DNA from 3 places in the Paraburkholderia sp. FT54 genome. Region 3 is predicted to be linked to each of the others. Evidence: riboswitches for the same ligand, from Rfam matches in the RefSeq annotation. Region 3 holds a riboswitch; each other region holds the start of a gene.
The links. A riboswitch is a leader RNA that binds a small molecule or an ion and turns the genes downstream of it on or off. The one in region 3 is predicted to bind manganese.
Positions count from the first base shown of each region.

Region 1 (10,395 bases), 470 kb from region 3:
AGGCGTGTGAGGCGGTTCTTCGTATATTACGGTCGAGATTACATCAAGCCGACTTATTGTTTGTAGCAACACTGAATTACCGTATCAGTGGTTTCCCCTGGACCGCACCCTTCCTAAAATCCGTGCATGGCGCCGAAGATTGCTGCGGCGCCCAATAAATTATTCTCGGAGGGAGTGATCATGAAATCGCTTATCAAAGCCGTGGCGCTGGTTGTGGTGTTCGCGGCGCCGGTGGCATCGTTCGCACAATCCGAGCAACCGCTCACGCGCGCCGAGGTCAAGGCGCAATTGAAGCAGATCGAACAGGCCGGCTATAACCCCGCGGTCGCAACCGACTCCACTTACCCCGCTGACATTCAAGCGGCCGAAGCACGTGTTGCCGCGCAGAACAGTGGCGCGACGGGATATGGTCCGTCCAGCGCTGGCTCGTCGGAAACCGGGTCCGACGTTCCCGCTGGCAATCCGTATCTGCAAGGTCAGTAGTACGCCTGCCACTCATTTGCCTGTTCGTGCGCCGCAGGTTCGCTTGCCAGCGCGCGACGGCTTATAGCGCTCGCTTATTCATTCCTCTTAGCTTCGCTGTGCGCTTGCGCTGCCGCTGGCAGCGTCACGTCTCTTTCGTCTTATCCCGCCGCATAAAAATATCGATACCATCGAAGCGCGACGAGGCAAACGCCCTGACCACCACGACACCAACGATACTCAAAACAATCACCACCGCCGGAATCTCAAACAAAGTCATATCCACGACAAACCTCCTCCTAAACCAGGAGCAGCCGCGCCGCGCCATCACTTCGTCACGGCCACACCTCACACTCCCAGTTTAAGAAGGCATACCAGAGCCGCCAAACGAGCGTTTTTCATCGATATGTGAGAAATACTCGCAGTAGCGCCAAAACACGGCGCGACCGCTCTCTCAATGCCGCTCGGGAAACCTCAACCTCGAATGATTCCGGCCATAAGAAATATAAATAGTCATCCCGATCACTAGCCACACAACAAGCCGCACCCACGTGACGAGCGGCAGCCCCGCCATCAGCAACAGGCAAAACAGAATCCCCAGAATCGGTACGACCGGTACGCCAGGAACCCTGAAAGGACGTGAAGCTTCCGAGTCACTGCGTCGCAAATAAATCACAGCGCCGCACACCAGAATGAAAGCGAACAGAGTGCCGATACTAACCATCTCCCCCAACACGCTGATCGGTGTAAGCGCCGCCACGATCGCGACGACCGACCCAATCAGAATCTGGCTCAAATGAGGCGTCTGAAGACGCGGATGAACTCGCGCGAAAAGAGGCGGTAACAAACCATCCGTCGACATCGTGAAGAAGATGCGGCTCTGCCCGTACAACAGCACGAGGATCACGGTAGTCAGTCCTGTCAGCGCGCCAATCTTGATCAGAATCGAGAACCAGTTCAGGCCAATTGCATCCACCCCCTTGGCGATCGGATCAGGAACATTCAGCTCAGCATAAGGTACGAGCCCGGTGAGCACCCCCGCGACGAGGATGTACAGAATAGTGCAAATGATCAGCGACCCCAGAATGCCGATCGGCATGTCCCGTTGCGGTTTCTTCGCTTCCTGTGCAGCGGTGGAGACCGCATCGAAACCAATGAATGCGAAGAACACCACGGCCGAGCCACGCAAAATCCCGCTCATGCCGAAGTTTCCGAACTCACCAGTATTCGCGGGAATAAACGGATGCCAGTTCGCGGGCTTGATGAAAAACACGCCGAGTGCGATAAAAGCCACCACCACGGTCAGCTTGACCGCCACCATGACGTTGTTCAGCCGCGCCGATTCCTTCGTACCGAGCACGAGCATGGTGGTAAGAATGGCGATGATCACTATCGCGGGCAGGTTGACGATGCCCGTCGCGGTGGTGCCATCGGCTAGCTTGATGACGGTGCCGGGCGCGGTGGCCAGAACGGGCGGGATATTGATCCCCACGTTATGCAGCAAGCTCACGATATAACCGGACCATCCGACCGCGACCGTGGCGGCGCCCATCGCGTATTCGAGGATCAAGTCCCAGCCGATGATCCACGCGAAAATTTCACCGAGCGTGGCATACGTATAGGTGTAACTGCTGCCGCATACGGGCAACATCGCGGCCAGTTCCGAATAGCAGAGGCCGACGAACGCGCACGCAATGCCACCGAGTACGAACGACAGAACGATGCTCGGGCCGGCGAATTGCGCTGCGGCAGTGCCGGTCAGAACGAAGATACCGGCGCCGATGATGGCGCCGATGCCCATCGCCGTGATACTGGTGGCGCCGAGTGACTTCGATAGTGCGTGGCCTTCTTCCGCGTCGGCGCTTCCCACAATATCGGCGACGGATTTTCGTGCCATGTAGCTCGTATCAGCCATGATGAGTCGTCCCGTTCAAATGGTATTGGGCACGAGCCGACTCGGTTCGCTTCGGCTCGCGGAGCACGACAAAAACATCTGTTACTGAAGACTAACGGCGTAAGGTAAAGGGAAATAGCAAATTCAGTGTATTCCCAATTAAAAGCAAAGTGAATATTTGATTCTCTCTCGCTCGCTGACGAAGCTTTCGCTCCCGTTCTTAGGTAATCCTCAAATCTCCACCCGCGCCCCCAACTCGATCACTCGATTGGCCGGCAGCTTCAGATAAGCCGCAACGTTGCCCACGTTGTGCAACATGACCGAGAATAAACGCTCTCGCCACATCGCCATGCCGCTATCACGAGTAGGCACCAGGGTCGCACGGCTAAGGAAGTAAGAAGTCTCCGTCGGCTCGAATGTCAAACCATACGACTTGCAAATCTCAAGCGCTCTCGGCAGGTCGACCTCATCCATGAAACCATACGTGATTGTCACCTGGTAGCAATCCGAGTCTAGCGGATGCACACTCACGCGCTCGCTCGCAGGCACCCACGGTATCTCCTCGTTGTTCACCGTCACGAAAACAACGCGTTTGTGCAGCACGCGGTTATGCATCAGGTTGTTGATCAACGAATGCGGCACGCCGTCAGGATCGGGCGACAGAAAGATCGCGGTGCCACCGCATCGCATCGGCGAGCCGGCCAGAAGCGTGGCCAGATAGGGCTTGAGCGGCGTCGCCCCGGCTCTCACGCGCGCTTCGGCGCGCATCATTTCCCAGCCTCGTCCCCAGGTGGCCATGATCGTGTAGATGATCAGCCCGACCAGAAGCGGGAACCAGCCGCCCTGCATGAGCTTCAGCAGGTTGGCGGAGAAGAACGCTGCGTCGATCACGAAGAAGAAGCCGGTCGCGAACACGCATAGCAGCCAGTTGTAGTGCCACGCATAGCGAATGACGAAGAACGTCAGGATGGTGGTGATCAGCATCGTGCCGGTGACGGCGATACCATACGCGGAGCCGAGCGCCGTGGATGAACCGAAGCCGAGCACAGCGGCCACCACTGCAGCCAATAACGTCCAATTGATGCCTGGCACGTAGATTTGCCCCATCTCTCTTTCCGACGTATAGACGACGTTCATGCGCGGCAGAAAGCCGAGTTGCATCGCCTGCTTCGTCATCGAATACGTACCCGAGATAACGGCCTGCGACGCGATCACGGTCGCGACCGTCGACAGCACGATCATCGGATACAGCGCCCATTGCGGAAACAGTCTGTAGAACGGATTTTGCAGCGCGCCGGGATCGGCAAGCAGCAACGCGCCTTGCCCCAGATAGTTCAGCGCGAGCGCGGGAAACACGAGGCCGAACCACGTCAGCCGGATCGGCCTCGCGCCGAAATGTCCCATATCGGCATACAACGCTTCGGCGCCGGTCAACGACAAAACGACCGCACCCAGCGCAACGAACGCCAACCACCGATGATGCAGGCAGAACGCCAGCCCCGTGAGCGGATTAAGCGCAACGAGAATCGCGGGCGCTCGCATCATGTTGATGACGCCCACGACGGCAAGCACGATGAACCAGAGCACCATCACCGGTCCGAACACAATGCCTATACCGGCCGTGCCGCGCTTCTGCATCAGGAACAGCGTGACCAACGCAACCAGCGTCACGGGAATCACGCAGGTCTTGAGAAACGGCGCGGCGACTTCGAGCCCTTCGACCGCGCTCAGCACCGAGATCGCCGGCGTGATCACGCTGTCGCCGTAAAAGAGCGCCGCACCCATGATGCCGACGCCCAGCAACGTATGGCGCAATCGCGGGCGCGCAACAACGGACGATGCAGCCAACGCCAGCAGCGCCATAATCCCGCCCTCGCCGTGATTGTTCGCGCGCAGAATCAACGTGACGTATTTGAGCGAGACGACGACGATCAGAGACCAGACGATCAGCGACACGATGCCGACCACATTCATCGCGTTGAGCGATAGTCCGTTGACCGGATCGAATACCGTCTGCAGCGTGTACAGCGGGCTGGTGCCGATGTCGCCATACACCACACCCAATGCGACAAGCGCGAGTGCAGGCGTCGCCGGCCGGTGATGCCCGCGCCCGCCGGAATGGCCCACATCGGGCGCGGCGGATACTGACTGGCTCATGTCTCACTCCAGTTTCGCGTTCTCGCGGTGCAACATAGGGCATAGGCCAGTGCACGTGCGGAACCGATTCATGCTTTTATCAGGCCTCGTTTTTTGAGGAGTCGCCTGCGTCCCACGCAACAGTCAGCATCGCGGAAGCAACTTTCGTACGAGGAACGCGCGTCCCATTGCTCTGATGCCGAACACGCATTCGTATGTTCTGATGTTTTGCGTACCTGTCGTCCGCGAACGCGACCTGTCTCTTTTCTGAAGGACGGTGTGCCACTAATTCAACATATACCATCGGCCGTTTGCCACGCTACCGATACGTGAAGTGGCGGCAGATTTATTTCCTGCGCAGACATGCGAGGCCCGGCCCGCATTACATAAACCTTTCGACATGGTATGCTCGCACCTGTCTTTGGGGAGTAGCCGGCTTCTACCCAGAAGCGCCTGCGTCAACATTCTCGGTCGCGCAGACCGTGGTGCAGGTAGCCCTTTGGTTGGCAAGACCATCGACACACCACGCGACCGGTCGGGCGCGGCGGTGTGTCGTGGTTTTCCGCCCGACCTCGAGCCCACTTCTCATGAATCCTGTCGCAACGCTGTTCCTTGCTTTCGCCATGTCCACCGACGCCTTTGCGGCTGCAATCGGCAAAGGCGCCACGCTCAATCGTCCTCACTGGCGTGAGGCTGTCAGGACGGGGCTCATCTTCGGCGCCATCGAAGCCCTGACACCCCTGGTCGGATGGTTCCTCGGCAAAGCTGCAGCCCAATACGTCTCCGCATGGGATCACTGGATCGCGTTCGCGCTGTTGTTGGTCCTCGGCGCCCGCATGGTTCTCAATAGCTTTAGCACCAGGGAAATCGAAGAGACCAAGCAGTCGACTCATTCGTTCTGGTTGCTGGCGCTAACCGGCTTTGCCACGAGTATCGACGCCATGGCAGTCGGCGCGGGCCTTGCCTTCGTCGACGTCAACATCTATTCCACTGCTGCCGCGATCGGCCTCGCCACCATGGCGATGGTCACGATCGGCGTGATGCTCGGCCGTGTGATCGGCCATGTGGCTGGCAGGCGTGCGGAACTGGCGGGTGGCGTGGTGCTGGTCGGCATTGGCAGCACCATCCTGGCTGAACATCTGAAGATCATCGGCTAGACGGTGGTTGGCGGGCGCCCGCTGAGCTTCACCTCGTTCGGGCCAATCGACGGCTGACGCCGTCGGCCGCCTGTATCATGGCGGGTTTGCGCGCGACCTGAAGTCCACGCAAATGCATCCATTCACGACAACCAAAAGGAAGATTGCCATGACGGCCGCAACGCAATTCGATCAGGTTTCCATTGTTAAACGAGCCAACGTCTACTTCGACGGCAAGTGTGTCTCTCACACCGTTCTCTTCGCCGACGGCACGCGCAAAACGCTTGGTGTGATCCTGCCCGGCGCGCTCAACTTTGGCACCGACGCGCCGGAACTCATGGAGGTGCAGGCCGGACAATGCCGCATCCGCCTCGCAGGCAGTGACGAGTGGAAGACATATAGCGCGGGCGAGTCGTTCTCGGTGCCCGGCAAAAGCCGCTTCGATATCGACGTGATCGAAACGCTCGACTACGTCTGCAGCTATCTGTAAAACGTATCGCGTCGCACGACATGGGTACGGCACGCGCATTCAGGACACGTCATTGATGATTGCCGGTTGGGCGCGAGCAACAACCCAACCGGTGAAGGGACGATGATGAATTGAAGAGTCCGTCGAGATCAACGGCGTTTCATCTTGATCACACGCGAAATCTGACCAAGCGTGAAGCCAGTGTTCTCCACGTACTTCGCATAGTCGACCGGAGCAGTAAACGATGCCTCGGTGACGTACTCGCCCATGTAACGGAATCGGTCAGTTGCCGTGCGTACAAAAACAGGCAGCGGGTCGGTCTGTCGCGCGAGCGTTCGGCCGGCCGCACGTGCGGCGGCGCTGCCATCGCACACGATCACATCCGGGGCATACGGGTTGAGATCCTGACGCAATCGCGCGGCAACGACCTTTCCGCCCTTCACGGGCAAGAATGCCTGTTTGCATCCTCCTGTCACCCGATGAATGTCTTCCCGAGAATACTCTTTTCCAATATCAAACATGATTTTTCTCCCAAGAATGACGCCTGGCTGTAAAGCAGTGGCATCAAGCGGAGCGATGATATCGACCTGTACCTAAAGCCCTTGTATAAAGCGCGAGCTTCTTGATAAAGAAGGCATGCAGATTGAGCGGAACAGCGAGACATACCCCACAGATAGCACCGGGTTGCATCGGCTTCTCGCCGCGCTCCGATATGCCGAATTAACGATAGACGCCCCCCGGTTTTATAAATTCGTTATACGGTTGGTGACAGAATCTCGACGTCGCAGAGCGAGGTTCTTACATGCTTCGGTTGAGATTTCGTCAATACGAAAACAATGCGGGAGCCGCTAGCTCTGTCGCCGCAATCTTATCGTTCGAGTTCTTTTCGTAGACGGTTGCCGCAAGCGCTTGTAGGAACACGCCGAGGTATTTGGGGGGGAAAACCGCACGACGTGTATGGATCGGCCAAACGCCGAAGATGTGTTTCTACGAGCGCTTGCGGCAGCGTTGCGCTACTCGCGGCCAGGAAATCCGGATCGTGCAGGATCAGCGGCGAATAATGCGCGCGACGGACGACATGCCACTTATCTCGTGCTCACTCAGCCACGCACTGACGGGTCTCGACTCTGCTCAACATCGCTTCAAAATCCTCGAGGGGAAGCGGCCGGCAGAAATAGTAGCCCTGATACGCGTAACACCCCGCTGCGGCGAGGAAATCTCGCTGAGCCCCGGTTTCGACACCTTCTGCGATCACACCCAAGCCGAGGCTGCGCGCAAGGGCCACGATGGTCCTGGCAATCACGGCGTCGTTGGGATCGACAAGAACGTCTCGCACAAATGAGCGGTCGATTTTCAACTGATCCAAAGGCAGCCGCTTCAAATAGGACAGCGACGAATAGCCAATGCCAAAATCGTCTAGTGCGAAGACGATGCCTTTCGCTTTCAGCGCGCTCATCTTCTCGATGATGTCCTGCACGTTGTCGACCAGCACACTCTCCGTCAACTCCAGTTTCAACCTGTCGGGCCGTGCGCCGGTTCGACCGATGATCGTCAACACGTTGTCCACGAAGTCGGCTTCGCGGAACTGCTGGACGCTGACATTGACCGCAATCGTGAGATGCGCCATATCGGGTCGCGCTGCCCATTGCGCCAGTTGCGCGCAGGCGGCTTCCAAAACCCAGCTTCCCAACGCAAGGATCAGTCCGGTTTCTTCTGCCAGCGGAATGAACTCAGCAGGAGGTACGACACCCCGCTGCGGATGCTGCCAGCGCACCAGTGCCTCCGCGCCCGTTACGCGGCTGCCGTCGACCTGCGCCTGGTAGTGGAGCAGGAACTGATTGTCCTCGATGGCATTGCGCAAGCCCGCCTCTAGCGCAGCTCGCTGCACCACGACGGTCTGCATGTCCGGATCGAAGAAGCGCACGGCATTGCGTCCTCTTTCCTTGGACTTGTACATCGCGAGGTCGGCCTGCTTGAGGAGTTCGTCGATCGAGGCCTGATGCCCTCTGAACACGGTGGCGCCGATGCTCGCGCTTGTGCGGTATTCGATCTTGCCAAGCTGATACGGACTGCCCAGCACGGCGAGGATTCTTTCGCCCACGGCCTCCGTCTGGTTGGCCGCCTCCTGCCGATTCTTGTGCAGGTTTCCGAGCACCACCACGAACTCGTCGCCCCCCACTCGTGCCACAGTGTCGCTCTCGAGCACGCTGTCTGCCAGACGCTGCGCCACTTGCTGAAGCAGCAGATCACCTTTGTCGTGGCCCAAGGTATCGTTCAGCGTCTTGAAGTGATCCAGGTCGATAAACAGCAAAGCACCGCAAGCTTCGTTCCGGGCGCTGGCCGTGATCGCCTGCCTCAAGCGATCCAGCAGCAGGGTGCGATTGGGCAAGCGGGTCAGCGCGTCGAAGAACGCCAATTCCTTGATTCGCTCTTCCGCGATCTTGCGTTCGGTAATGTCGTGATGTGTGCCGACATAGTGGCTGACGATTCCGTCCTCGCTCATCACGGCGGAGATCGTGAGCCATTTCGGGTACATCTCGCCGTTCTTGCGGCGATCCCAGATTTCCCCTTGCCAGCCGCCCGCACGATGAATCGCTTCCCACATACTCTGGAAGAATGCGGCGTCGTGAAGGCCCGATTGAAGCACGCTCGGTGTCTGACCCACGATTTCCTCGGCCGTGTAACCGGTGCATTCGGTGAACGCCGAGTTCACGCGCAGAATGGTGGCGCTCGCGTCGGTGATCATCATCGGTTCCATCGAGTCGAATGCGACAGCGGCAATTCGAAGTTCTGCCTCGACCTGTTTGCGCTCGGTAATGTCGCGGCCGCTCGTGCGAAAGCCGATGAACTCGCCTTTGGAATCGGTAATCGGAACCCACGAGGCGGACAGCCACATGAGTGAGCCGTCTTTGCGAACGCAGCGAAACTCGAGGTCATCGCCGCGCAGGCCTTGTAGCGCTTTCTGGAACTCGGGTGCAACGCGGGGAATGTCCTCCGGACAAATCACGGTGCCGGCGAAGTCCGGCATCGCCATGCACTCGTCGACGGTATATCCGATGTACGCCTCCACCGCCGAGTTGATCCAGCGCGGGTTGCCGTCGGGTCCCCACCAGATCTCCCAGTTGACCGTACAGTCGGCAATCGCGCGGAATTTCTCTTCGTTCTCGCGCAACTCTTTTGTCATTGCCGAGGCAAGCCGCATCGCGCGGCCGCGGCCGGTCATCATTAGCCAGGTGAGCAGCGCCAGCAGCAGGCTGAGGCCCGTGCCGGTACTCGCAATCGGGAGCGCGGCGTTACGGCCGAAGCGAGCCTTGAAGTCGTCCTGGGCACTCATCGACAGTGTCCAGTCATGTCCGCCGACCACCAGATATTCGTTGGCCGACATGTCCGCAGCCCGATGATGACCGGGCGCCTCGGGCGTCTTGTGCAAAAGCGCGGCGGACGACGTTTCGACGCCATCGTAAATGGCGATGGTGAGCCCGGGAGGCTGCTCGCCGTACAGGCTGGCGATCACATCGTGCATGCGGAACGACGCGTAGACCCAGCCGATCAGGTGCGCGCGGCGCTGGGCGACGCTGTCTTGCGGTTGGCCTCGTGCGTAGATCGGCAGGTACATGATGAATCCGGGGCGAGCATTGCCGGCGTCCACCGACAGGCGGACTTTCCCGGACAGGGTCGCCATGCCGGAGTCGCGCGCCTGCTCCATGGCGCGCCGCCGCACGGGGTCGGCCCATGCATCGAAACCGGCCGCCGCGCGATTGATGCCGATGGACGGCTCGCGCTGGATGATCGGCGCGTAGTTCTCGCGCGAGCCTTTGGGCTCGATCGCGTAGTCAGGCAACCCCTGCCGGCGGATGGCCGCGATATGCTCGACCTTCTCCGTCCCCGGCACCCACGCGACGATGCCGATGGCCTGGATACCGGAGAAGTTGGCGTCGAGATTGAGCGTGCTGACGTAGTCACGGAACTGATCGCGGTCGATTTCTCCGGTAGCGGCGAACAGGCTCTGCACGCCGCGCAGCAAGAGTTCATACGTGCCCATGCGCTGCTCGATGCGGCTGACCGCGTCGCCCAGCGAAAAGTTGAACTGGGACAGCAGTTCATGACGGGCGGCCTGCCGCTCATGGTCCCACAGCATCCACGTCACGCTGAGCGCAGCGGACAGGACCAGTAGCGGCAGCAGGACAAGGCGCGACCAGTTCACGGCTGCGTTTTGAAATCGACCATCGACTCGGCGAGGTCAGGTTTGAAATACTTCTCGAAGATGCGCCGAACGGTGCCGTCGGCGCGCATCTCAT
Region 1 is NZ_CP134196.1:2,639,816-2,650,210, forward strand. It holds gene RI103_RS31485 (aldose epimerase family protein) at 1-10, shown strand, start outside; gene RI103_RS31490 (DUF4148 domain-containing protein) at 181-483, shown strand; gene RI103_RS31495 (hypothetical protein) at 608-748, opposite strand; gene RI103_RS31500 (amino acid permease) at 917-2,377, opposite strand; gene RI103_RS31505 (potassium transporter Kup) at 2,588-4,513, opposite strand; yybP-ykoY riboswitch at 4,904-5,069, shown strand; gene mntP (manganese efflux pump MntP) at 5,080-5,649, shown strand; gene RI103_RS31515 (pyrimidine/purine nucleoside phosphorylase) at 5,798-6,118, shown strand; gene RI103_RS31520 (hypothetical protein) at 6,247-6,618, opposite strand; gene RI103_RS31525 (EAL domain-containing protein) at 7,194-10,301, opposite strand; gene RI103_RS31530 (substrate-binding periplasmic protein) at 10,298-10,395, opposite strand, start outside.
Region 1: another riboswitch for manganese. It lies ahead of mntP (manganese efflux pump MntP); the one in region 3 lies ahead of RI103_RS20075 (TMEM165/GDT1 family protein).

Region 2 (10,395 bases), on a different replicon from region 3:
CAGGTCTGGCAATCTCGACTGGCATGCAAACGCAGATCAACGGCCTGAACCAGGGCGTGTCGAACGCGAACGACGGTGTGTCGATGATTCAGACGGCATCGAGCGGTCTGAGCCAGATCACGGCCAGCTTGCAACGTATTCGCCAGCTCGCGGTGCAAGCTTCGAGCGGAGGCCTGACGGCTGATAACCAAGCATCGCTGCAACAGGAAGTTGCGCAGCAAATCGCTGAAGTGAACCGTATCGCTTCCCAAACGACATACAACGGCAAGAACATTCTGGACGGTTCGGCAGGTAGCGTGTCGTTCCAGGTCGGTGCAAGCGTTGGCCAGACGGTTAACCTGAACCTGACGCAAAGCCTGTCTTCCGCAACGCTCGGAGGCGGCAAGGTGCAGGCAGGCGCAACGCTCGGCTCGATCGCCGTGTCGGTCGATTCGGCAGGCGCAGCATGGGTCAACGGCACGAGCGCAGGCAACGAGATCACCCAGATCAACGTGCTGTCCGACGGCAATGGCGGCTACACCTTCACCGATCAGAACAACCAGCAGCTTTCGACTGCCGCTGGCGGCGCCGTCCAAACGTTGTTCGGCGCCACGCCGACGACCGGCTCGCTGACCGCTGCTGCCGGTGGCGCCCTGGATCCGACAACGGCTCTGGCTGGCATCAACGCCAACAATGTGGCTGGCGTGACCTCGGGCACGGTGCTGGGCACGATCGGTGGTATCAGTATCGACTCGAAGACCGGTGTGGACATCGCTGGCGCGAGCCCGTCCAACGCGATCACCTCGATCACGGCGAAGTCGGACGGCAGCGGTGGCATGGTTTTGTTCGATCAGAACGGCACACAGTTGTCGGCTAGCGTCACGGCGGCGGTCTTTGGCACCTCCGCCAACGCGGTTGCCGGCCCCCCCGTTGCCCCCGCTACGCTGGCATTCTCCGGCACCATCGGCGCTGCACCGGCCAGCAACTTCGGCACGATCGCAGCCAACAACGCGCCGCCGACGGTCTCGAACATCAACATCAGCACGACGACCGGTGCAAACCAGGCAATGGAAGCCATCGACAACGCGCTGACGACGGTGAACAACATCCAGGCAACGCTGGGTGCAGCACAAAACCGCTTCACCGCAATCGCCACGACGCAGCAAGCTCAGTCGACCGATCTGTCGCAAGCTCAGTCGCAAATCACCGACGCCAACTTCGCACAAGAAACGGCGAACCTGAGCAAGGCGCAAGTGCTGCAACAAGCTGGTATCTCAGTGCTAGCCCAGGCGAACTCGCTGCCGCAGCAAGTTCTCAAGCTTCTGCAGTAAGGCTTCACGCAGTAAAAACATACGCGCCGCACATAGCGCGCGACGCGTATGCGATAGTTCGAGGTTGACGGGAGGCACGGCCTCCCGCTCTGCATTCCAAATAAACACCTACGCCTTACTGACTCACCGACGCCCGGAGCCGCTCCATGTCAACCGTCTCGACAGCATCAACCGCTGCCGCCACAACCGCAGCCAACAATGCCGCGCTTCAGCAGGCAGCACAGTCGATCATCAGCGGCTCCACAGGCAACTCGTCGCTTGATGTCTCCTCGCTGGTCACAGCGCTCGTCAACTCGAAGACGGCCGGCCAGCTATCGGCACTGACCGCCCAAAGCACCGCGGACAACACCAAGATCTCCGCAATCGGCACGCTCAAGGCCGCGCTGGCGGCATTGCAAGCCAGCCTGACCAACCTCGCGAACGGTACGACGCTCGCGTCTTACACCGCGACCGCGAGCGGCTCGGGCCTCACCGCAACCGCCGGCGTCGGCGCAGTGGCGGGTAGCTACTCCATCTCGGTCCAGCAGATCGCGCAGGCTCAAACAATTTCCTCGGGCGCGTTCAGCCCGATCGCGCAGATCGGCACCGGAACGTTGAACGTCTCGCTCGGCAGTCAGACGATGAGCGTCAACATCGACTCGACGAACAACACCTTGAGCGGCATTGCCGCGGCCATCAACTCCGCGACCAACAATCCGGGTGTGTCGGCGACCATCGTGACCGGTACGGATGGCGCGCACCTGGTGCTGCGCTCGACCACCACCGGCGTCGCGAACACCATCAGCGTCTCTTCAAGCAGCACGGGCCTGTCGAGTCTCGGCGTGACCTCGTCGCCGGCGCTCTCGTCGAACACGTTCGGCTCGACGCAGGAACTCGGTAGCGGCACGCTGACGTTGGCGCTCGGCAGCAACTCGATGAGCGTCAACATCACTTCGCCAAACGACACGTTGAGCGCTATTGCCTCGGCCATCAATGGCGCCGTCGGCAATCCGGGCATCAGCGCAAAGGTTGTCACCACCTCGAGCGGCTCGCAACTCGTGCTGAGTCCGACGAGCGGTGGCACCACGGCCATCACCGCCAGCGTGAGCAACGTATCGGGCGATAACGGAATCTCGAGTCTTGGCAGCATGGCGACGAGTTCGTCGGTCACGTCGGCGAGCGGCGGCAACTGGACCCAAACGCAGTCCGCGCAAGATGCGCTGTTTACGGTTGACGGCACGTCAATCAGCAGCTCGAGCAACTCTTCGACCACCGCAATCGCAGGCGTCACGTTGAACCTGACCGCCGCCGCGCTCGGCACCACGTCGTCATCGGGCACGACCACGGGCAATACCCAGACGCTGACCATTGCGTCCGACACGACCTCGGAAGTCACGGCGATCACCAACTTCGTGAGCCTGTACAACACAATGGTCACGACGATGGGTACGCTCACGTCGTTCGACGGCACGCAGGCGCAAGGCTCGCAAGCGGGCCCGTTGCTTGGCGACTCGATGGTCAACACAATCCAGAATTCGCTGGCGAGTATCGTCAGCGGCGGTGTGAATAGCAGTACCACGTCGCTCTCGCTAGCCTCGATCGGCATCACGTTGAACGCGGACGGCACACTGACGTCGGACAACACCGCACTGACTGCCGCACTGACCAACTCGTCGTCGACCGTTGCGGCCTTGTTCAACCCGACGACCGGCATCGCCGCCAAGTTGAACAACAGCATCACGACGTTCACGCAGACGGGCGGTATCATGGATACCGAAACAACCGCGATCAACGCCGACCTGACCAGCATTGCGGCTCAACAAACCTCGCTGAGCGATTACACCGCCCAGCTCACCAGCCAGTACCAGGCGCAGTTCACCGCTCTGAACACCTTGATGGCGACGATGAACAACAACTCGCAGTATCTGACACAACTGTTCGGCGGCTCGAATAGTGCCGGCGCGCTGGCAAACGGCAAGAACTAAGCCGAAGAGGTGATCTGACATGACATCGCGTGAACAGGCCGAAGGCCTCCTTAACTTGACACAGGCGATCGGGCACGCCGCGCAGCAGTCCGACTGGCCGGAGGCCGCCCGGCTGACCGAGCAGCGCGCCCCTCTGCTCATGTCGCTGACGGGCGACGTCGACGGCGAGACGCTCAAAATCATGCGCAGTATTCAGGCGATCGACGCAGCCGTGATGGCGATGGCGGCGAACAACAAGGAAAAGCTCGATGCCGACTACAACCGGGCAATGCGCTCCGCGAGCGCCATGAAGGAATATCACCGCGTCGCGATGCTCTGATCGCGGCACGGCAAAAAAAAGAATAACAATAACTACACCTGGTGTACTCGTTCGTCTCACGCCCGCCTCGCGCGGGCGTTTTTGTTGGTGCTCGCGACCGAATTAAGGGCATTTCCCGACGCTGCTCGGCGCTTTGGCGTTTACGACGCGCCCATAAACTCATTCGGTCGACACCGTCGTCATTCGCCGACGCCATTGGAAATAGCCGCCTCATATCCGGCGTCATTCCGCAGGCGCTCCTCGCCAGAAGTCCGGCGAAAGCCCTCAGGCAGGACGATGCGCACCTTGCCGCCCGCCTCGCGTGGTCTTGACACTATTACCTCTCCTTGCGGCGACGACCTATGAGACCTGCACTGAAGCACACACCCAACAAGAAGGATCCGTAGCACGGTGGTACGCCAGGGTTACTGAAAAGTCGCGTTGACCGACAGTTGCACCGCATTGCCCTTCGGCCGGTTGCTGGTGTTGAATTCGTTGACCCACCGCAGCGCAGCCGACACGGGCGTCTTCTGGATCTTGCCCGACCAGGTGACCATCGGCCCGAGGCCCACCGCATGCCCCTGACTGCCGCCGAGGACGTTCGCAATGCCGCCGGTGTCATGACCGATCTGCTGGATATAGCCGCCCACCACGCCGACGCCCCAGCCGTTGCCGAAGCGCTTGAGGGCCAGCAAATCGAGCACGCTGAGCGGCGCGTTGTGATAGTGGGTGTCGCTGTTCGGCGTGTAGAACTCGAGGCCATAGTTCAACGACAGCTCGATGTCCTCTTTCGGAAGCAGTTTCGTATAGGCGATGGTCGGCGTGAAAGTCCACGTGTTCTGCCCGGCATTGGCGAGCCGGTTCGGGTTATACGCACCGGTCGGCGCGTAGATCTGCACGCTCAATGCGACATGATCGGTCTTGGTCAGGTGATAGCCGGCAATGACCGGCGTGAAGAAGAAATCGGCGAACTGCGTGCCGTGGTCGTTCGGCAAGCTGCCGTGAAACGACGAGATGTTGGTGTACTGAACCGGCACGCCGAACGACGACGCGAAGTTCCAGCCGCTCGCGGTGATCCCCCATGTCTTGACCGCGGCGAGGATGGTGTATTCGGCCGTCGCGTTGACGCCTGCCGTGACCTGTCCAGCGATCGGAATCGACTTGCTAGCGCCTAACGAGCCTTCGTAATAGATCGTAGCGGCTGACACGATCCAGTCGCTGGTGGGCGGCACGACGCCGCCGTATGGCGTGACCTGCATGCCGGTGATCGGGCGGCCGATGCCGCCTTCAGTCGCCCACGCTGTTTGGAAAAGACTCACGCAAACGGTGCTCAGAAGCGCGCCCTTGCACAATCCGGCAACGAGTCGCCTGGCTGCGAGGAAACAGTTAGGTTGACTCATGATCGTCCTCATTGAATGAAAGTTCGGCATTCTCATTCCTGCGGAACCGCATCTGGGCGAGCTGCTTCGGCGAGCCGCACCGCGCGCGTTGGCGTCCGCGTCGGGCTTCGCGCACAATTGGCGGCGGTGGCCGGCGCGCTCGTCTGCGCCGCCGCTTGCAAGCACGGCAACACGATCAACGCCAATCCGGCGATCCAAGCCTGGATTCCCGCGCGTTTTAAGGACAGCATCGAGAAAGTGCCACGGAAGATTTGCGGCACGCCGATCAGGCTGTGCGGGCCAAGCGGCACGGTGGGTCGAAGCAGCAGGTCGTTGGTGTGCGCACTCGCGCCGAACACACTCGGCGTGTAGTAATTCTGGAGATTGAAAGAGGCAGCGAGATTGAGCGGGTTATTGCTTTTATTAGCGTCGTCGGCGGATGCCTGAGAGAAGCCCGGCGACGGCATGAACGCGGCGGCGCATAACGCCCCCACCCCAAACGCGCAGTTGTAACCCATTATCGAGCCTCGTTTTACGGGTATTTCTTATAGGCGATGAGGCGCGCTATGTCACTTGAACGATCTGGGAAGGCGGTGCAGCTTGATACAGGCTTTGCATGAGCGCTCCTTGAAACGAGAAACGCCGCATCAAATGAACCATGCGGAAAGAAGAAGATTCACCACGCTGGCATCGTTAGGAATACTAGCAACGATTCTGGAAGTGACAGAGATAAATTTGTAACACGGCCGAAAGCCAGGCCCATTCGCGTTCAATTTCCCGCTTATTCGATTGGCATTTTGTTGTGGCCGGACAGGCTCGACCGTCATGTCGAAAAAATCCCACAACGGCTGCAATAACCGCGCTGGCCCATTAGACTGGCGCTCGCTCAAAGTTCGACCCACCGCTTTCGATGAGGCTTTCATGATTCGCACGTTGCATCGATATTGCATCGCCTTCACCGTTGTCCTTCTTTCCGCTTGCTCCGTGACGCCGCGCCAGGACGAGGTATCGCAGACCGGCACAACGACGGCCGCCGCGTTGGCGTCATGGAACGACACGAAGACCAGACGCTCGCTCGTCGACTTCGTTACGCTGGTGACGACGCCCGAGTCCAAGGACTTCATCCCGCGCGCCGACCGGATCGCCGTGTTCGATAACGACGGCACACTGTGGCCGGAGCAACCCGCTTCGGTACAACTGGTGTTCGCGCTGCAACGGGTGAAGACGGTGGCCGGGCGGCATCCGGAATGGAAGCGCCAGGAACCGTTTCGCTCGATCCTCAAAGGCAATCTCAAGAATGTGGCGGCAAGCGGCGACGCCGGCTCGATGCGGGTATTGGCGGCGGCGCACGCCGGCATGACGGGCGATCAGTTCGCCGCACTCGTGCACCAATGGTTCGATTCGGCGAGCGACCCACGCTTGAACCGGCGTTACACCGATCTCGCGTATCAGCCCATGCTCGAGTTGCTCGCCTATCTGCGCGCGAACGGCTTCAAGACCTATCTGGTGACGGGCGGCGACGTCGAGTTCGTCCGCGACGTGGCTCAGCGCATGTACGGTATCCCGCCCGAGCAGGTGATCGGCAGCACGGTCAAGTACCGGTACGGCCAGACTAACGGCGCGGTCTCGCTGGTGCGCCTCGCGCAGGTCGACACGCTGGTCGACGGCTCGGCCAAACCGCTGGCCATCGATCGCGTGATCGGCCGACGTCCGGTGATGGCGTTCGGTAACGCGGACGGCGACGCGCCGATGCTCGAATGGACCTCGGCAGGCGACGGCCCGCGCCTCGCCGCGCTCGTGCATCACACGGATGCGGAGCGCGAATACGCGTATGACCGCGCGGCGAAGAGCGGCAAGCTCGACAAGGGTTTGGACGAGGCCGGCGCGAAGGGCTGGCTCGTCATCGATATGAAAGATGACTGGAAGACCGTGTTCAAGCCGGACAGTGCGACGACGGCAGTGTCGGCGTCGACCACGCCTGCAAAGAACTGAGCGTGAAACGCAGAAGGCCGCTGGTGAGCGGCCTTCTGCGAATGTTCGCCTGGTTCGCGGTGACTGGCTGAGCAGCGCGCCTAGCGAGTCAGCGTAATCGCCAGATACGCGGCGTACAGCACGCCGCAAACCAGCAGCGCCCAGACCGGCACGCCGCGCTCGCGCACGTTGATGCGCAGCCAGGCCGCGGCAGCGAGCGTGATCACAATGCCGGTCACCACTTCGATGCGCGGCACCCACGGCGTCAGCAGAATACCGATCGCGGGCAGCAAGGTGCCCTGGAACACCATTGCACCGGTGATGTTGCCGAATGCCAGCGTGTCCTTGCCGCGGCGAATCCACAGAATGCTGTTGACCTTCTCCGGCAACTCGGTGGCGATCGGAATGATCAGCAGCGAGAGCAGCAGCGGCGACACGCCGAGCACCTGCGACACGCCGCGCACACCATGGATGAAGCCTTCCGCGCCCCATACCAGCAACGCGACGGCGAGCGCCAGTTGCACCGCGATGGTCGCGAGGTTGGTCGGCACACCGAGGCGCGAGATCAGCATCTTGCCCGGCGCTTCGGTGCCGTGACCGGCATCGACTAACTGATTGGATGCGCGGAAGGTCATCACCACATAGGTGACGTAGACGCCGACCAATGCCACGCTGAAAAGCGCCCGCACGATCATCTGGTCGTGCGGCACGTACATCGCGGCGGCGGCCAGCACGAACGCGCACAGGAAATAGTTGAGGTCGCGCGCGAAGCCCGTGCGTTCCGGCGCAACCCAGCCGCGCGCGCCGCGCGAGCCGAGAACTGCGAGCGTCATGAGGAAGGTGGAGAGGGTGGAAAGCATCAGCGGCGCGCCGAGAATCGCGCCGACGCCGATCTCCTGATTGACCGCGCTATCGCTCGTGCCGCCCGCGATCGCGAGCAGCGGCACGAGGGTCTCGGGCAACGCGGTGCCGACGGCGGCGAACAGTGAACCCGTCACGCCTTCGGAGATCTTGAGGCGTTCGCCTAGATGCTCGAGCGCATTGGTGAAGAGTTCGGCCGCCACCAGAATGATGACCAGCATGATGGCAAGTTCGAACAGGAGACCGGTCATGCGCGGAGCTCCGCAAACACGCAGAGGCGCGGCGGATGGACTGGGAGGGGGCAACGATTTTTCACAGGGCAACTCCGCGGTCGGACGCAGATGACAACCAATGACGCACGCCCCCGTCCGACCGGAACGAAGCAGTGCGTCAATGGTCTCGCCAAACCGACCCGGTCGAACGCGCCATGACCCGCAGGTCAAGTATGTTGACGCGCTCTCCTTCAAAGGATGAAGGAAGGCTACTCCCCAGTGACCGGGCGATTCTAACGGCAAGGGACGCTTTCAACAACCTTGTTGCGGCGAAGGCGTTTGAAATATGGCGCTTAAAGCGCTAACCACTCGGCCGCGAATCGAACGGGTTTAGTTGAAGTGATATTGCACGCCGATTGTGAAACTGTTATTTGTTCTTTTGGTGCCGTCGTGATTGCTGGTGTCGGTTGTCCATTCGCCCACTGCGCTTACGTGTTTGGCGAACTTATATTCGACGCCTAGACCCCAGTGGAAACGTACATCCGGCCAGTCTGTCGTCAATCCAGCACGTACATATGGCATGAACTGATTGAACGGCATGCCGAATTTCGCATCGATCCCGCCGTCTTTATATGTTGCCGAGCCGTGATGCAAATCAGCGAAAGCCTCGGCGCCCAGCACGAAGCGGTTGACATCGAAGTTGTATCCAGCTGTGAAACCGGGGAAAACCGTGGTGTGCGACGATTTGTTGACGACGCCCGAAGCATCGGAATTATTCACGCCCACCTTGAAACCCACATAGGGACCCGCAAACTCGCTCACGCCCGTTTCAGGAGCCACTGATTGCGCGTGGACGAAATTGGATAGCATCGTGATCGATGCGGTTAGAACCAGCCGGGTTATTTTGTGCATGACCTGCGAAATAAAACAATCGGCGCGCGAATACTTTCGCAACACCTTTATTGATCAGGGAAGTGGATGTCGAAATACCGCTCCGGAATATCCACCCGTTATGCAATTTGCAGACCAATGCATGCTAATTATGCGGATAGGATGCGGCAATGCGAAATTTCCGCTGACAGACGCTCACACTTCCGATTTCTTAATCGAAGCGCAGATACGGCGAACGTTTTTAGGACGATTCCGCCGATGTGCACGAGATCGTGGGCGGTCGCCGGTGAGCTATGCGCGGGAGTATCGGATGTTGGGGGCGTCCGTCGGAACACGACGAGACCGTAAAAAGACAAAAGGGCTCAGCGCATTCTTCTGTCTGTCTGTGTAAGCCCTGGAGCGAGATCGACTCTTTATGGTGCGCCCGGCTGGGATCGAACCAGCAACCCCTGCCTTCGGAGGGCAGTACTCTATCCATTGAGCTACGGGCGCTTCAACACGAAAGCGCGGCAACCAGAGCGGATGCGACGCCAAAGCGAGACCGGAAGGATACCCGGTTTCGGCCACACCGTCCACCGGACGGCCGCAATGGCGGTATCCGGCGCCTTTCGGCCGACTCTCACGATGCGGGTAAACGCCTGCTGAACACCGCGCCGCGCCCCTCGCCGCCGTCGAAATGTTGCGTCTATAATCGTCCTGGCTGATTAAAGAACAAGAAGTTGCCGTCACGCTGTACCGCTCACATACCCACGGAGACGAGACAAGCATGAGCGAAGCACCACACGGAGCCCCGATCAAAACCCCCGGACAGCTCGTCGCCGCGATCATTGCCAGTTTTGCGGTACCCATCGTCATCATCGTTTTGCTAGTGATCTACGTCGACAATTCGACACGCACCGGCGCCGGCACCGACTCTCTCTCCGAAGCCGAGGTCACCGCCCGCATCAAACCGTTCGCCCAGGTCGACATTCGCGACGCCAACGCGCCGCGCGTCTACAAGAGTGGCGAGGAAGTCTACAAGGCCGTTTGCTCTGCGTGTCACGCGTCGGGTGCGGCAGGCGCGCCGAAATTCACCAATACCGCCGACTGGGCACCGCGCATCGCGCAGGGCTTCGACACGCTGCTGCACACGGCGCTCGCCGGCAAAGGCGCGATGCCGCCGCGCGGCGGCACCAGCCCGGACGACTATAGCGATTTTGAAATCGCCCGCGCAGTCGCCTACATGGCGAACAATTCCGGCGGAAGCTTCCCTGAACCGGCTCAGCCGGCGCCGGGCGCGGCAGCGGCGGCATCCGGTGCAGCGGCAGCAGCGCCGGCCGGCGCTTCGGACGCGGGCGCGGCTCAGGCCGCCGCGGCGATGGCCGCCCTGGCCAGCGTGCCGCAAGCAGCCGCGCCAGCAGCGGGCGGCACGCAAAGCGCGGACGCGTCGCAAGCCGGCAAGGCGTTGTATCAGCAGGTTTGTCAGGCCTGTCATGCGGCCGGCGTGCTGAACGCACCCAAGTTCGGCGA
Region 2 is NZ_CP134195.1:87,420-97,814, reverse strand. It holds gene RI103_RS00405 (flagellin) at 1-1,310, shown strand, start outside; gene fliD (flagellar filament capping protein FliD) at 1,457-3,274, shown strand; gene fliT (flagellar protein FliT) at 3,294-3,593, shown strand; gene RI103_RS00390 (transporter) at 3,998-4,972, opposite strand; gene RI103_RS00385 (hypothetical protein) at 5,005-5,469, opposite strand; gene RI103_RS00380 (hypothetical protein) at 5,599-5,874, opposite strand; gene RI103_RS00375 (HAD family hydrolase) at 5,873-6,943, shown strand; gene RI103_RS00370 (sodium:calcium antiporter) at 7,024-8,034, opposite strand; yybP-ykoY riboswitch at 8,117-8,285, opposite strand; gene RI103_RS00365 (outer membrane beta-barrel protein) at 8,386-8,907, opposite strand; tRNA gene RI103_RS00360 (tRNA-Arg) at 9,303-9,378, opposite strand; gene RI103_RS00355 (c-type cytochrome) at 9,653-10,395, shown strand, end outside.
Region 2: another riboswitch for manganese. It lies ahead of RI103_RS00370 (sodium:calcium antiporter); the one in region 3 lies ahead of RI103_RS20075 (TMEM165/GDT1 family protein).

Region 3 (10,395 bases):
ATGACCTCCCATCGAGAGTACGAGATGGGGGCGAACTTGTTGAACTGCCAGTATCAGCGAACCCTGGAACGCCGCTCAATTACGAGTACACGCTCCCTATGCGATTCCAAGAAGCTACCCGTGAGCCAAAGTAATGGCAGATAGCAGCCGACAATCTAAGCTATCGCAGTAGCGAAAAATAGTCCAAAGGTTCGTGCAAAACTGCCCAATTCCATAACTACGCCCACCTTTTTTCAGGAAGAATCGACTTCGCGGTTTTCGGCCGCTTCACGGATGTGGAACCTGCCTCGCAACATCCCTGCGAGGACGCGGTCACCTTGACTTTAGGGAGGCAAGACAGGTCCTCAATAATCGCACATTCCCTCGTCGGCCCTTCGCAGCATACCTCGTTGCAGCTCTCGACAAACGCCATCAGAGTCGTTTCAAGCTGTCGCATTTCCTCCAGCTTTGCGCGCACTGCGTCCAGATGCACGTGCGCCATGTCACGCACTTCCACGCAAGAGCTGACTCCGTCCTCAAAAAGTTTTGACCAGTAGGCGAAACACGGCCGGATGTGAATGCCTGTGTCAACGGCGCCGAACGCCCATCAAGGGGGATTCGAACGCGCTCGAGCTTGGGCTGACAGGATGAACCCCGATTTGGGGTTCGTCGAATCACGTCCGCGAGCATTCAGTCGCTAGCGGGCGCAGCCGTCGGTGAATCAGTCGTCATCGTCGCCATGATGATGACGTTCCCATCCACGGTGGCGACCGTGGTCATGCCACCTGCGCTCGTCATAATCCCCTTCATAGCGGTAACTGTAGCCGTAGACCGGAGCGGGTGCGTAAACCACCGGTGGGGGAGCCTCGTATACGACTGGGGGTGGCGCGACATAGACGGGCCCGGGCACCCCCAGATAAACTCCGATGTCAGCGTGGGCGAGAGCCGCACTGGATGCGCACGCAGCGGAAAGTCCCACTGCCAGAAAAAGGGTCGCGTGTTTCATGGAGTTCTCCTGTCCTGCTCATTTCTGCCGGCCGCCAAACAATGGCGAACGACGCGGATTTTAGGGCTGGCGCGCGGAAGCAGGTGCGGCGGAAATGTCAAAACTGTATCCGGCAGTAACCCGCTGTGATGCTGCCGGTACCGACCATGCCTACGACGCGGTCAGGGAGTCGCCCGAGACACGGACACGTTCACCGACCTGAACATGAGGCTGTGTCGTGTAGGTGAAATTCCGGTAGCTGCCGTCCTGCATTCTGACCTGCACCTGGTAGGTCGTAGACTTGCGCACCGCATGCTCGATGCCATTGCCCGCAAACCCGCCACCGACCGCGCCAGCAATCGTTGCCAGAACGCGACCGCGTCCTCCACCGACCTGATTTCCCAACAGCCCGCCAGCGACAGCGCCGCCTACGGCTCCGAGCCCCGTCGTCGGCTCGGGGTCCTGGACAGCGTTGACGGCGACAACCTCCCCGGCATTCGGGTCAACTGCTACTGGCCTTGGAGCGGGTTGAGCCTGACTTTGATAGGTATCGTTGTTCGCATACCTCGGAGCCTGCTCAACCGGAGCGCTACGGTGATGATGGACGCGCGGCTGGGCTGGCGCCTCCTGCGTCGCACGTTGTTCAACGTACTGTTGCGGCGACGTGACCGGCGCGCTGGCGAGCGGGGCGACCGCCGCAGCAGCTTGCGTCGGAGGCGCCGTAACAGCTCGTGAAGTGGGCAGCATTCCGGTCATCGCCGCGATACCGGTCGCGCTGGCGAGGATAACGGCCACGGCCGCACTCGCGACCAGGGGATGGATGCGACCGCGCGGCGGCATGTTCGAGGCAACGTTCGTGTTCATTGCGAGCTCCACAGGGATGTGCCTTCAATAACGTCACAGCAGCGAGGATGGTGCACCCGCAAGCACAATGCTTTGTAAGCATTTGTACCGTCCTGGCCTCGCAATCCGGCGCGCCTGAAAGCTCAGACGCCCCCAGAGCGTGACAGTGACGATGGAAGTGCCGCGCGTCAGTTGGTTAGGCTCGAAGCTCAGGCGACGCCGGAATATGTGCCTCCACGCAGCCGTCCGGTTAAAACACTGGATGCGCAGCCGGATAAAGCGCCGTTCTCAGAGCCAATCCGCCGAGCACGACAAAGATAATCGCCGCAAGAATGTGAACAGCTCTTGTCGGCAGACGGTCGGCAAACTTGTGCCTAAGGTAGATGACCGGTACGTTCGCCAGCATCATGCCCAGCGTTGTTCCCGCGACTACGCCGAAGAACTCGTGAAAGCGCGCGGCCAATGCGATGGTGACGATTTGAGTCTTGTCACCCATTTCGGCGAGAAAGAATGTGAGCGCCGTCGTACCGAAGACGCCCATCGAGTTTTTCGTCAATACCGCATCGGCGTCGTCCAGCTTGTCCGGAATGAGAATCCACACTGCCATCACCGCGAATGACGCGACGACTGCCCAGTTCAGGATGCCTGGGCTTAAAACACTCGCAAGCCAGGGCCAAAGCGCACCGGATGCGGCATGGTTGATGAGTGTCGCGACAAGCACACCAAGGATGATGGGAATGGGCTTGCGATATCGTGCAGCCAGCACCAGAGACAGAAGTTGGGTTTTGTCGCCGATTTCGGCGAGGCCGACCACACTGGTTGAAACAAGGAAGGATTGCATGGGTTGTGAGAGCCGAGTCGCGCCGTAAGAACGCGATGACGCGCATTCCGGCGACGCGGCCAGGTCGGAATGCGTGTCATCGGTCTTGCCAGGCATTTAGCTACGCACGCCATAGCGGGTCTTTCGACTCGCCAAGTATGTTGACGTGCGCCCTCGAACATCGCGTTCGAGGCGGCTACTCCCCAATGAGCGGGTGCGCTTCTATCGCGCTAGGTGTTACAGAAACAAGTCGCCAGAATGAAGCGGCGGCGCTCCCCATCGATTCAGGTGTCCTGCGTTCGCGGCTGTTCGGACGATAACACTGGAGAATCGCGCTGCAACTTGGCCTCGCGCCGCGCCCGGTCGTTAATCACCTGGTGGCGCCGGTAGTCAGTCATCTTCTTCCACGCCCGAATTTCATCGAGTGTGCGAAAAAGACCCGACGCACAATTTGGTCTTCCCATCGAAGGCACAGACATCGATGCACGGCGACTTGACCGCCATGGGTCAGGCTGCCGCGTATGAAGGTCGCACTTCAACGGTGACATGCGACAGCCCCTTGAAGCGCCTGAGCACTGCGTGATAGAAGCGGGAGTCGCGCTGCGACTCACTCGTCGCCACTGACACCACGGCACTCATATGACCAGGACCCACCCGCCACACGTGCAGGTCGACAACCTTGTCGCCACGGTCCTCGATAGCGTTCCGGACGTTCTCGGCCATGCGCCGGTCGGGATTCATATCGAGCAGGATTGCACCGGTGTCCCGCATCAAGCCGTACGACCAGTTTGCAATCACCAGCGCACCGATGACCCCTGCGAGCGGGTCCATCCAGAGCCAGCCAAATGCACGTGCCAGCAGGAGACCGATGATAGCCAGCACGGAGACAGCCGCATCAGCCATCACATGGATGTAGGCCGACCGGATATTGTGGTCCCGGGTCGCCGCTTCATGCGCGTCGTCGTGGTGGTCATGTTCTTCGAATTCGACTTCGTGCTCGCCGTCCGGCATCCGCACGATGGCCTTGAAAGCGTGCGGCTCAGGAATGTCTTCCTTCGATTCCAGATAGGTGCCACGGTCAGCCAGCTCGAATACCTGTTGTGTCCCATCGGGGCGCAGCGTCGTAACGGACACCGCTGAAGCGTCGAGTCGCGAACCCTCAGTCGCCGGCGTAATCCGGAAAACGGGGGGAACCCCATCCTCGAAGATGGAAACGGCAAACACACCGGACGGCGCGAAAATCTTCTGCACCTCGTCTTCATGAGCATGGTCGTCGTGACCATGCCCATGCCCATGCCCGTGTCCGTGGCTATGACCATGGCCATGACCATGGCTATGGCCGTGGTCACCGCCGCTCAGCAGCCACACGCTTACCAGGTTGACCAGCAGGCCGACCACGGCGATAGGAATCGCTTCGCCGAAGTGAATCGGTACCGGCGACATAAAGCGCGAGACTGCCTCGTAGCCAATCAACACCGCAATCATTGCAAGCACGATGGCACTCGAAAACCCTGCGAGGTCGCCGAGCTTGCCGGTACCGAACACGAAGCGGGAGTCCGTGGCATGTTTGCGCGCGTAGGTGTACGCGAGGGCCGCAATCAGCATGGCCCCAGCGTGCGTCGACATGTGCAGGCCGTCGGCGACAAGCGCCAGCGACCCGAACATACTGCCGCCGACGATTTCAATCAGCATCATCGCGCTGCACAGGGCAATCACAGCCCACGTCTTGCGTTCGTTTTTTTCATGACCGGCACCCAGAAAGATGTGGTCATGTCCTGCGCCGAATGCGGCGTCTTTGAACTCACTCATTTTTGACTCTACTTGAAATAGCTGTGAACAACTTCGATGAGCTGTTCGGTCGCGCTGTCACCTGGTTCCTCGCCGCTCTCCGCATCGACAAGATGATTTCTGATGTGGTCCTCCAGCACGACGGCGAGCAGACCGTTCATCGCCCCTCGACAACTCGTGATTCGTTGCAGGACGTCTGAGCAGCCGTGCTCTTCCTCGAGCGCGCGCTCAATGGCTTCAACTTGCCCCTTGATACGGCGAACCCTGTTGAGAAGTTTCTGTTTTTCCTGAACCGTGTGACCCATCGCGCCCTCCAAATACCCCCTACGGGTATATAATTGCCCTCAGTCTACCATAGGGGGCCAGGGTATTGGTTGTTCAGGCAAAACTTTCCGTGCTCGCGGATTTCACTGGATACTTCCCGAACCTGGTTAATGTCTCGTAGTCCGTCAACCCATGCACGCACGCCACAACGCCGCTTTCACCGCAGTTCTTGCCGCCGCGCTGTTCGGCGCGACGACGCCTCTCGCCAAGACCTTGCTCGGTTCTCTGTCGCCGTTCATGGTCGCGGGTCTGTTCTATCTTGGTAGCGGCGTCGGTCTTGCCATCGGAATTCTCTTCCAGCGACTGCGCCGCACGGCCGACGAACGAGAAAATGAAAGCCGGATTCAGCTCGCCGAAGTGCCCTGGCTTCTTGGTGCCATCGCAGCGGGCGGGATGGTCGGGCCTGCGCTGCTCATGCTCGGCCTCAGTTCGACTCCTGCCGCAACCAGTTCCCTCCTACTGAATCTCGAGAGCGTTTTCACCGCGGTCATCGCCTGGGTGGTATTCCGCGAGAACGTGGACGTACAGATATTTCTCGGGATGGTGGCAATCGTGTTGGGTGGTGTCGTCCTGTCGTGGCAGCCGGGTGCCGCAGGCGTCTCGCCAGGTGCCCTCCTCGTGGTCGCAGCCTGCGTTGCGTGGGCGGTCGACAATAACCTGACGCGGAAGGTGTCGACGAACGACGCGATGGTCATTGCCTGTCTGAAAGGTCTTGTCGCCGGCTCAGTCAATCTGTGCATCGCGCTGCTTCTCGGCGCGCATCTGCCAGGCGTCGGGAAGATTGCGGCTGCCATGCTCACCGGCTTCGCCGGCTACGGTGTGAGCCTGGTCCTGTTTATCGTCGCCCTGCGAAATCTCGGTACCGCCCGAACCGGCGCGTATTTTTCTGTCGCCCCGATATTCGGCGTCGGGCTATCCCTTATTCTCTGGCCCGAGGTCCCGTCGGTGTCTTTCTGGATTGCGGCTGCGCTCATGGGCTTGGGAATCTGGCTGCATATCCGTGAACGGCATGAACATCCGCACACTCACGAGGTCCTGGACCGCAACCATCGGCACCGGCACGACGAACACCATCAGCACACGCACGACTTTGAGTGGGATGGTGAGGAGCCGCACACGCATCCCCACCAGCACACGCCTATTACCCACACGCACGCGCATTTCCCCGATATTCACCACCGCCATATTCACTGACGACGGAATCGAATCTTCGCTTGGAAAGCTCGACGGTCGGTGCGTTCTGCGCCGGCCGTCGGACATCGGCTCGTCACAGGGGCCATGGGCCCCCCAATCCTCTTCCAGCCAGTTTCGAGGATTCCGGGTCGGCACCGCTGCGGTCCGCCCCATTCCAATCCGCGTTCAAAAATTGATTCTTGTAGAGTTATCTACCATGTTGTAACGTATACAACATGAATCGACTTAACGACTGGCTCCTGCTCGTGTTGTCGCTGCCGACCGATAACGCAACGGCCCGGATGCGCTTCTGGCGCGCTCTCAAGGCCAAAGGTTGTGCTGTCTTACGGGACGGGGTCTATCTGCTGCCTGCGACCGATGCCGCAGAAGCTGAACTGTTGGATCTTGGAACCAGCATCGGGGAAGCCGGAGGAGCGGCCCACGTCGTCGGCACCACTAGCCGGGGAGTGGACCAGGAGGCCGAATTCCAGTCCCTGTTCGACAGAACCGACGAGTACGCAGCTTTCGCGCGGTCGCTGGCGGACGCAAGAAAAACCCTGTCGGACCTCTCTCCCGCCGAAATCACCCGCTTATTGCGCCGTGTTGGCAAGGACTTCGAGGCCATTTCAAGCATCGACTTTTTTCGGAACGAGGCATCTACGCGGGCCGAGGCCGCCTGGCAGGACTTCGTTGTGGTGGCGAACACCGTCCTGTCGCCGGGGGAACCTCATCAGGCCGAAGGTGCGATTGCGGTACTGCGTCGCGAAGACCATCAGGGCCGGACGTGGGCAACGCGTCAACGCCTGTGGGTCGACCGTGTTGCCAGCGCGTGGCTCATCCGGCGTTTTATTGATTTTCGGGCACGCTTCCTGTGGCTCGCGTCGCCGAGCGAGTGCCCGGACGATGCGCTGGGCTTTGACTTCGACGGCGCTGCGTTCACACACATCGGCGACCGCGTGAGTTTCGAGGTGCTGGTAGCCAGCTTCGGCCTTGAAGACGAACCGGGGCTGCTTAAGCTGGGCGCGCTGGTGCATGTACTCGATATCGGCGGCCCGGTCGTACCAGAAGCGATTGGCTTCGAAGCGGTGATGGCGGGGGCAAAAGCTCGTGCGTTGACCGACGACGAAATGCTCGCCGAGATGAGCAACGTCCTTGATTCGCTGCTCGCCCACTTTGCCGCATCTGAAAAGACTGACGCCGGGAAACGTCCATGAGCACGGTCACGCACGCGGCGCCCACTTATACACTGGGCCAGCTCGTCCGCTACATGCTGCGTCTCGGCACCGTTGGCTTCGGCGGCCCGGTCGCCCTGGCCGGCTATATGCACCGCGACCTCGTGGAGCGATGGGGCTGGATTAGCGAAGCAGACTACAAGGAAGGGCTCACTCTCGCACAACTGGCGCCCGGGCCGATGGCCGCGCAACTGGCCATCTATCTTGGATATGTGCACTTCCGGGTGCTGGGCGCCACCCTCGTCGGAATTGCGTTTGTCATTCCCTCGTTTCTGATGGTGGTGGCGCTCGGCTGGGCGTATGCGCACTTTGGAGGCCTGTCGTGGATGCAGGCGGTGTTCTACGGTGTGGGAGCGGCTGTCGTCGGCATCATCGCGATGAGCGCCTACAAGCTGACGACAAAGACAGTCGGCTCGGACAAGCTCCTGTGGGCGATTTTCCTGACGCTGGCCGCCGTCACGTTCATCACGGAGTCCGAGATTGCGTGGCTCTTCATTGCAGCAGGGGTTATCGGGTGGTTAAGACGTGCTCCACCGAAGTGGCTCACCAAAGGTTCCACGCATGGAATTGCGGCGGCCTATCTGCCGACGCTGAGCGGCGTACTCAGCGGCCTGGACCTGCCGCTGCTCGGCCAGATAGGACTGTTCTTCGCGAAGGCCGGCGCGTTCGTGTTCGGTTCTGGTCTCGCCATCGTGCCGTTCCTGTATGGAGGCGTGGTCACTGAGCACCACTGGCTGAATGACCGTCAGTTTGTCGACGCGGTTGCGGTCGCGATGATTACGCCTGGCCCAGTTGTCATCACAGTCGGCTTCATCGGATTTTTGGTCGCGGGGTTTTCGGGGGCCTGCGTCGCTGCGCTGGGGACCTTCCTCCCCTGCTATCTGTTCACTGTACTGCCAGCGCCGTACTTCAAAAAATACGGAAAGCTGCCGGCCGTCAAGGCATTCGTCGACGGCATCACGGCCGCCGCCGTCGGTGCCATCACGGGTTCCGTACTGGTTATTGCCAAGCGTTCGCTGATTGACGTTCCCACTGTCGCGCTAGCCATTGCGACCGTGCTGCTTCTGTGGCGCTTCAAGAAATTGCAGGAACCGGTCATAGTCGTCGCGGCGGCGCTGTTTGGTCTTGCTGTTTATCCGCTAGTCCATTCTCACGGGATGTAACCGTGGGCGCAGCTTACGAGGAAAAGCAATTATGGCAACACGTCGTAACTTCCTGCACAACACGGCCGCTGTTGGTGCGGGAATCATGCTGGCTCAGGCACAGACCGTACATGCCGCAGAGGACGCCGGCTACACCGATAAGCTGACAGACGCGGATGGCAAATACGCCGCGGCGCCATTGCCATTTGCCTACGATGCCCTTGAGCCGGTCATCGACGCGCGCACCGTTGAACTGCACTACAACTTTCACCACAAGCCGGCAGCAGTCGGCGCGAACAAAGCCGAAGATGGATTAGCAAAGGCGCGGGAGACGAATGACTTCGCGTTGGTGAAGTATCACGAGAAAGAACTCGCGTTTCAGTTGTCCAGTCACATCCTGCACACCATTTATTGGACCAGTTTGTCGGGCAAAGGCGGCGAACCGAAGGGAGACCTCGCAAAGGCAATCGAGAGAAATTTCGGCTCGTATGCAAAGTTCAAGGCGCAACTGGTCGCGGCGACCGTTGCCGTGGAAGCGTCTGGCTGGGGCATCGTTGGCTACCATCCAGCGACCGCAAAGCTCATGGTCTTGCAGTGTGAGAGCCATCAGAAGCTCACAGCCTGGGGCATTCAGCCCATCCTCGTGCTAGACGTGTTTGAGCACGCGTACTACCTGAAGTATCAGAACAGGCGCGGCGACTACGTCAATCAGCTGTTTAGCCTCATCAACTGGGATAACGCGGCTCAGAGAATGCAAGCTGCGCTTCCCGCGCGGAGGGTGACATGAAATGGATTACGCGCGAGCGCCCGAAAATTGACCGCATTGCCTGCCCGTGGCTTATCCGCAGGTTCATCGATGAGTCGCCGGAATTTCTCTTTGTGCCAGCGGACCAGGTGCTGGACGTCGCAGAGCGCGAAGGTGCGATACCGTACGACATTCCGGGCGTGAAGCTCAGTCACGTTGGCGAACTTTGCAGTTTCGATACGTTCCTGGCGGAATATCGATTGACGGACCAAGCGCTCGCCACGCTTGCGGTCATCGTGCGTGGCGCGGATGCGGCGCGCCTCGACCTGGCTCCGCAAGCACCGGGCCTGCTGGCCTTATCTCTGGGCCTGTCGCGAATCTTTGAGGACGACCATGAGATGCTTTTGCACGGCATGGTGATATACGACGCGCTCTATGCGTGGTGTCGCGATTGCCAGAGCGAAACACACGGCTGGCCGCCGGCCGCGTAGGAACGACGGTGCCGGAGTGACATCATGGTCCTGTCGGGCACGTCATCGATGCTTCGAGCCTTCGCTGTCGCCGCTCTCGCGCTTGTCACATTTGCTTCTGTTTCAGGTGTTCCGACAACCGCAGAGGAAGCATTCAAAGTTTCCAGTCTACCTCTGCAGAAAGTCGCTGATGTGCCGCTGGGCGGTAAGACAACCCGCTTCGATTACGAAAGCTTCGATTCCAGCCAACATCTGCTATTCATCGCGCACCTGGGGGACAGCCAAGTTGTCGTCTTCAACACTGAAATGTCTCGCGTTATTGGGCGCGTCGACGATGTCAGTTCGGTTCATGGCGTGCTGGCGATTCCTGAGCTGAGGCGCGTATATGCGTCCGCTACCGGGGCAAATGAGGTGGTCGTCATCGACATGGCGACGCTGAGCATAACGGCTCGCATACCTGCAGGCATATATCCGGACGGCATGGCCTACGCACCGGAAGCGCACAAGCTCTATGTATCGGATGAGACCGGCGGGACCGTGACGGTTATTGATGTGACGTCGAACCGGCGAGTCGCGACCATTTCGCTCGGAGGAGAGGCAGGCAACACGCAGTATGACCTGAGCTCGAAGCACATTTTCGTCAACGTCCAGACGCGGAATCAGTTGGTAGAAATCGACACGAGCACGGACCGGATAGTCGGGAGGATTGACGTGTCGGGCGCTCAAGGCAACCACGGGCTGCTGATAGATGCTGACCAGAGGCTGGCCTTCATCGCATGCGAGGGAAACAACCGGCTCGTCGTTCTCGACATGCGCACAATGCGCGTGGCATCTTCATTCGAAGTCGGAAAAGACCCGGATGTCCTCGCCTATGACCCTTCACTTCACCTGTTA
Region 3 is NZ_CP134196.1:163,325-173,719, forward strand. It holds gene RI103_RS20065 (hypothetical protein) at 701-985, opposite strand; gene RI103_RS20070 (glycine zipper 2TM domain-containing protein) at 1,136-1,828, opposite strand; gene RI103_RS20075 (TMEM165/GDT1 family protein) at 2,058-2,648, opposite strand; yybP-ykoY riboswitch at 2,664-2,844, opposite strand; partial or broken gene RI103_RS20080 (DUF1289 domain-containing protein) at 2,912-3,131, opposite strand; gene dmeF (CDF family Co(II)/Ni(II) efflux transporter DmeF) at 3,135-4,436, opposite strand; gene RI103_RS20090 (metal/formaldehyde-sensitive transcriptional repressor) at 4,445-4,720, opposite strand; gene RI103_RS20095 (DMT family transporter) at 4,872-5,933, shown strand; gene RI103_RS20100 (chromate resistance protein ChrB domain-containing protein) at 6,149-7,126, shown strand; gene RI103_RS20105 (chromate transporter) at 7,123-8,307, shown strand; gene RI103_RS20110 (superoxide dismutase) at 8,339-9,073, shown strand; gene RI103_RS20115 (chromate resistance protein ChrB domain-containing protein) at 9,070-9,522, shown strand; gene RI103_RS20120 (YncE family protein) at 9,547-10,395, shown strand, end outside.